One region of the Streptomyces sp. NBC_01485 genome, then DNA from elsewhere that is predicted to be linked to it. Evidence: predicted binding sites of a transcription regulator. Region 1 holds the regulator's gene; the other holds the start of a gene.
The links. The regulator HrcA, encoded in region 1, represses chaperone genes, less so after heat shock. The targets are predictions, from matches to a motif close to TTNGCACTCNGNNNNNCNGAGTGCNAA.

Region 1 (3,406 bases):
AGGGTGCGGGCCCGCAGGGCCCTCGTTGGAAGGGCGGTGGTGGGAGACGGGTGGGCGCATTCGGATGACGATAGGAGAAGCGCCGGGCCTACGGACACACGATCAGCGCGACACGCCGAAACGGGCCGCCAGCGCGTCCCGCTGCGCCCGTACGAAGGCCGCGTCCACCACCGCCCCGTGACCGGGCACGTACAGCGCGTCCTCGCCGCCGAGTTCGAGGAGCCGGTCGAGGGCGGCCGGCCAGCGGGACGGGACGGCGTCGGGCCCGGCCTGGGGCTCGCCGGACTCCTCGACCAGGTCCCCGCAGAACACCACCTCCGGCGAGCCGGGGTCCGCAGGGTCGCCCGGGACCAGGACCGCCAGGTCGTGCGCGGTGTGGCCGGGGCCGACGTTCGCCAGCAGGACCTGCCGGCCGCCGCCCAGATCGAGGGTCCACTCGCCGCAGACCAGGTGCCGGGGCCGCACCAGCGCGTCCGCGGCCTCCGCCGCCGTCGCCCCGTCCAGACCGTTGCGTACCGCGTCCGCCCGCAGCTCCTCGCCCGGCACGGTGTCCACGCCCACCGCCCCGAAGACCTCCGCGCCCGCGAACGCCGCGGCGCCGAAGACATGGTCGAAGTGGGGGTGGGTGAGCGCGAGATGGGTCACACGTCCGCCGGTGAGCTCCTCGGCCCGCGCCCGCAGCAGCGCCCCCTCCGCGAGGCTCGACCCCGCGTCGACCATCAGCACCGCGCCCGCCCCGACGACCAGCCCCGCCGTGCAGTCCCAGCCCGGCAGCCGGCACCGCCCGACCCCGGCCGCGACCCGCTCCCACCCGAGCTCTTCCCAAGTCACCGTCATACCGCGACGCTAGTCGTAGCACGCTCGCGATGGACCGACCTTGCCCTTCGCGCACCCCACGGCCGTACACTGGGCCGGGGAACGCTGGCACTCGGATGTGAAGAGTGCCAGGCGAGGCGCCCAGGGGACTGGGGACGACAGCTGGAGGTGTGCGCGGATGCTGAGTGAACGCAGGCTCCAGGTGCTGCGCGCCATCGTCCAGGACTACGTCGGCACCGAGGAGCCCGTCGGCTCCAAGGCGCTCACCGAGCGGCACAGCCTCGGCGTGTCCCCGGCGACGGTCCGCAACGACATGGCCGCCCTGGAGGACGAGGGGTACATCGCCCAGCCGCACACCAGCGCCGGGCGGATCCCCACGGACAAGGGGTACCGGCTGTTCGTCGACAAGCTCGCCGGCGTCAAGCCGATGACCGGTCCCGAGCGGCGGGCCATCCAGAACTTCCTCGACGGCGCCGTCGACCTCGACGACGTGGTGGCCCGTACGGTACGGCTGCTGGCGCAGCTCACCCGGCAGGTCGCCGTCGTGCAGTACCCGTCCCTGACCCGTTCGACCGTGCGGCACGTGGAGCTTCTCTCGCTCGCGCCCGCGCGCCTGATGCTCGTGCTGATCACGGACACCGGGCGGGTCGAGCAGCGGTTGGTGGACTGCGCGGCGCCCTTTGGGGAATCGTCGCTGGCGGATCTGCGGGCTCGGCTCAACAGCAAGATCGCGGGCCGCCGGTTCACGGACGTGCCGCGTCTGGTGGAGGATCTGCCGGACGCCTTCGAGTCCGAGGACCGCGGCACGGTCACGACGGTGCTCTCCACCCTGCTGGAGACGCTCGTCGAAGAGAACGAGGAGCGGCTGATGATCGGCGGAACCGCCAATCTCACCCGCTTCGGACATGACTTTCCTCTCGTGATCCGCCCCGTCCTGGAGGCTCTGGAGGAGCAGGTCGTGCTCCTCAAACTCCTTGGCGAGGCGGGGGATTCGGGCATGACCGTACGGATCGGTCACGAGAACGCCTACGAGGGACTCAACTCCACTTCGGTGGTGTCGGTCGGCTACGGTTCGGGCGGCGAGGCAGTCGCCAAACTGGGCGTGGTCGGACCGACCCGCATGGATTACCCGGGAACGATGGGAGCGGTACGAGCGGTGGCACGGTACGTCGGACAGATCCTGGCGGAGTCGTAAGTGGCCACGGACTACTACGCCGTTCTCGGCGTGCGCCGCGATGCGTCGCAGGAAGAGATCAAGAAGGCCTTCCGTCGGCTCGCACGCGAGCTGCACCCGGACGTCAACCCGGATCCGAAGACCCAGGAGCGGTTCAAGGAGATCAACGCCGCCTACGAGGTGTTGTCGGACCCGCAGAAGAAGCAGGTCTACGACCTCGGCGGCGACCCGCTGTCCCAGTCGGGCGGCGGTGGCGCGGGCGGCTTCGGCGCGGGCGGCTTCGGGAACTTCTCGGACATCATGGACGCGTTCTTCGGTACGGCGTCGCAGCGCGGGCCGCGCTCGCGGACCCGGCGCGGCCAGGACGCGATGATCCGGCTGGAGATCGACCTCGAGGAGGCGGCCTTCGGCACGACCAAGGACCTCCAGGTCGACACGGCCATCGTCTGCGCCACGTGCAGCGGCGAGGGCGCGGCGCCGGGGACCACGGCCCAGACGTGTGACATGTGCCGCGGTCGCGGTGAGGTGTCGCAGGTGACGCGGTCCTTCCTGGGCCAGGTCATGACGTCCCGGCCGTGCCCGCAGTGCCAGGGTTTCGGCACCGTCGTGCCGACCCCGTGCCCGGAGTGCGCAGGCGACGGCCGGGTGCGCTCCCGGCGCACGCTGACGGTGAAGATCCCGGCCGGTGTCGACAACGGCACCCGCATCCAGCTCGCGGGCGAGGGCGAGGTCGGCCCCGGCGGCGGCCCCGCCGGCGACCTGTACGTCGAGATCCACGAGCTGCCGCACGCGATGTTCCAGCGGCGCGGCGACGACCTGCACTGCACGGTCACCCTCCCGATGACGGCGGCCTCCCTCGGCACGAAGGTGCCGCTGGAGACGCTGGACGGACTGGAGGAGGTCGACATCCGGCCCGGCACCCAGTCCGGCCAGTCGATCCCGCTGCACGGCCGGGGCGTCACGCATCTGCGGGGCGGCGGGCGCGGCGATCTGATCGTCCACGTCGAGGTGCAGACGCCGACGAAGCTCGATCCCGAGATGGAGCGGTTGCTGCGCGAGCTGGCCAAGCTGCGCGGTGAGGAACGGCCCCTGGGGCAGTTCCAGCCGGGGCAGCAGGGGTTGTTCTCGCGGTTGAAGGACGCGTTCAACGGGCGCTGAGGCCTTTTCCGTACCGGCGTCGGAAGGTACCCGGCGCTGGTGCGGGCCTCGCTGCGGGCTGCCGCCCCCAGGCCCCCGCCATCGGCCTGAACGGCCTCGTCCTCAAGCTCCCCCAGACAGGCTGAAAGTGCCCTGACCGGCGTTGTGAAGCACTGGCATGTGCCAATGAGACGGGCCGATTCGGACTTGTTCTGAAGGCGTGACAACATGCCGTCATGTCGTCCTCCGCGCTGACCGATCTCTTCCCGCACCCGATCG
Region 2 (3,406 bases), 2.7 Mb from region 1:
CGCGAGATCTGCGGCATGCAGGACGTGATCGAGAAGCACTACGGCAAACGCCCCGCCCTCTTCCGGCCGCCCTACGGCAACTACAACCAGGACACCCTGCGCGCCGCGAAGACCTGCGGCGTGCGCTACGCCCCGCTCTGGGACGAGGAGGTCTTCGTCGACCACTGGGAGTACCGCGAGTCGGACCAGGACCTCCACCCCGGCGACATCGTCCTGAGCCACTTCCGAGGCCGCGGCGACTGGAAGGGCACGATGCCCGACATGGTCCGCAGGTTCCTCGACAAGGTCACGGCCGAGGGCTACGCGGTGGCCCGCCTGGAGGACTACCTGTGAGAACACGGGCCCGCCCGAAGGCAAGGCTGCTCCAGACGACCCTGACAGCCACGACGGTGTTGATGACGCTGACAACCCTGACGACCCTGACGGGTTGCGCCCAGTCCGTGGACCCGATCGAACGCCTGGGCAGGAAGGCCGCGGCCCGGGTCGACCCACCCGTCGTCCCACCCGCCCAGGCCCCGTACCGCCGCTGGGGCCTGACGACCCCTCTGCCTCCCGCCCCGCCCCGCCCGGCCACCCGCCCCCTCGCGGGCAGCCCCGGCACGGCGGCCCTCCCCCCGGTCGTCGACCATGTCCCGACCACCGACAAGGTCGTCTTCCTCACCTACGACGACGGCGCCGAACGCGACCCCCGCTTCGTCGACATGGTCCGCGAACTGCGCCTCCCGGTCAGCGTGTTCCTGACGGACACCGTGGTCGGCCCCGGCTACGGCCACTTCGCCCGCCTCCAGTCCGTCGGCGCGAACATCCAGAACCACACCCTGGACCACCCGGCCCTGCGCGGCCTGCCCTACGCCGGCCAGCGCGCCGAGATCTGCGGCCAGCAGGACAAACTCCGCTCCCGCTTCGGCCTGCGCCCCCGCCTCTTCCGCCCGCCCTACGGCACCTACGACACCACCACCCGCCGCGCCGCCGCCGACTGCGGCATCGCCGCGATCATCCTCTGGCGAGCCTCCATGGGCCCCACCGACCTCACCTACACCCACGGCTCCCCCCACCTCCACCCCGGCGACATCATCGCCGTGGACCCGGACGAGACATCGGGCCCCGGCATGCGATCCAGAACGGCACGACTACTGCGCCGGGTACAGGAAGAGGGCCTGACGGTGGGCAGGTTGGAGGACTACGTCTGACGGTTCTTCGCGTCTCCGGTCGGGGTCTGTCTTTCAGCCCGATGGGGGTCCCCCTCTGGCGGAGTTCGAGGACGAGGCCCCTTAAGGGCCGACGGCGGGGGCCTGGGGGCGGCAGCCCCCAGCCAACGCCCACACCGACAAACGGCGACAAAGAACGCTCACGTCAGCCGAAAAACCTGCCGACGCGCCGCCGGAATTGGCACTCCGCTTGACCGAGTGCTAATCGCAGTCATAGTCTCGCTTCTGGCACTCCCCCCTGGAGAGTGCCAACAGCGACGGGCAGGTCCGGCACCCGCGACGACGGATCCACCTGGTCGCCACCTCAGACAGTTAACCCCGTGAGATCTCCGAAGGGGGAGGTCGGATCGTGACGACCACCAGCTCCAAGGTTGCCATCAAGCCGCTCGAGGACCGCATTGTGGTCCAGCCGCTCGACGCCGAGCAGACCACCGCCTCTGGCCTGGTCATCCCGGACACCGCGAAGGAGAAGCCCCAGGAGGGGGCTGTCCTCGCGGTGGGCCCGGGTCGCTTCGAGAACGGCGAGCGCCTGCCGCTCGACGTAAAGGTCGGCGACGTCGTCCTGTACAGCAAGTACGGCGGCACCGAGGTGAAGTACAACGGCGAGGAGTACCTCGTCCTCTCGGCTCGCGACGTGCTCGCGATCATCGAGAAGTAATTCACCCAGTTTTGCAGTGAACTGCGCCCCTGGCCCCCGCGACTTTGTGAAGCCGGGTGCTGGGGGCGCCGTTCGTCCCACGTTTTCCGAGAGGGCTGAACCGCTTCCATGGCGAAGATCCTGAAGTTCGACGAGGACGCCCGTCGCGCCCTCGAGCGCGGCGTCAACAAGCTTGCCGACACGGTCAAGGTGACGATCGGCCCCAAGGGCCGCAACGTCGTCATCGACAAGAAGTTCGGCGCACCCACCATCACCAACGACGGCGTCACCATCGCCCGCGAGGTCGAGCTCGACGACCCGTACGAGAACCTCGGCGCCCAGCTCGTGAAGGAGGTGGCGACCAAGACCAACGACATCGCGGGTGACGGCACCACCACCGCCACGGTCCTGGCCCAGGCGCTCGTCCGCGAGGGCCTGAAGAACGTCGCCGCCGGCGCCTCCCCGGCCTCCCTGAAGAAGGGCATCGACGCCGCCGTCAAGGCGATCTCCGAGGAGCTGCTCGCCTCGGCCCGCCCGATCGACGACAAGGCCGACATCGCCGCCGTCGCCGCGCTGTCCGCGCAGGACACGCAGGTCGGCGAGCTCATCGCCGAGGCGATGGACAAGGTCGGCAAGGACGGTGTCATCACCGTCGAGGAGTCCAACACCTTCGGTCTGGAGCTGGACTTCACCGAGGGCATGGCCTTCGACAAGGGCTACCTGTCGCCGTACTTCGTGACGGACCAGGAGCGCATGGAGGCCGTCCTCGAGGACCCCTACATCCTCATCAACCAGGGCAAGATCTCCTCGATCTCCGACCTGCTGCCGCTGCTGGAGAAGGTCATCCAGACCAACGCCTCCAAGCCGCTGCTGATCATCGCCGAGGACCTGGAGGGCGAGGCGCTCTCCACCCTCGTCGTCAACAAGATCCGCGGCACGTTCAACGCGGTCGCCGTCAAGGCCCCGGGCTTCGGCGACCGTCGCAAGGCGATGCTGCAGGACCTGGCCGTCCTCACCGGCGCCACCGTCATCTCCGAAGAGGTCGGCCTCAAGCTCGACCAGGTCGGCGTCGACGTGCTCGGCTCCGCCCGCCGCGTCACCGTCACCAAGGACGACACCACGGTCGTCGACGGCGCCGGCAACCACGAGGACGTCGTCGGCCGCGTCAACCAGATCAAGGCCGAGATCGAGAACACGGACTCCGACTGGGACCGCGAGAAGCTCCAGGAGCGCCTCGCGAAGCTGGCCGGCGGCGTGTGCGTGATCAAGGTCGGCGCCGCCACCGAGGTGGAGCTGAAGGAGAAGAAGCACCGTCTCGAGGACGCCATCTCCGCGACCCGCGCCGCGGTCGAGGAGGGCATCGTCTCCGGTGGTGGCTCCGCTCTCGTCCACGCCGCGAAGGTCCTCGAAGGCGGCCTTGGCAAGACCGGCGACGAGGCCACCGGTGTCGCCGTCGTGCGCCGCGCCGTCGTCGAGCCGCTGCGCTGGATCGCCGAGAACGCCGGCCTGGAGGGCTACGTCATCACCTCCAAGGTCGCCGAGCTCGACAAGGGCCAGGGCT

Region 2: groES (co-chaperone GroES) is a predicted target of HrcA. The motif match lies at 1,387-1,413, and genes of this name have one in related genera.

What each region holds. Positions count from the first base shown of each region.
Region 1 is NZ_CP109435.1:3,139,420-3,142,825, reverse strand. Features, by position in the region: gene OG352_RS14495 (DUF3097 domain-containing protein) at 1-60, opposite strand, end outside; gene OG352_RS14490 (MBL fold metallo-hydrolase) at 103-837, opposite strand; gene hrcA (heat-inducible transcriptional repressor HrcA) at 995-2,011, shown strand; gene dnaJ (molecular chaperone DnaJ) at 2,012-3,148, shown strand; gene OG352_RS14475 (nitronate monooxygenase) at 3,364-3,406, shown strand, end outside.
Region 2 is NZ_CP109435.1:5,819,870-5,823,275, forward strand. Features, by position in the region: gene OG352_RS26465 (polysaccharide deacetylase family protein) at 1-333, shown strand, start outside; gene OG352_RS26470 (polysaccharide deacetylase family protein) at 396-1,190, shown strand; gene groES (co-chaperone GroES) at 1,558-1,866, shown strand; gene groL (chaperonin GroEL) at 1,975-3,406, shown strand, end outside.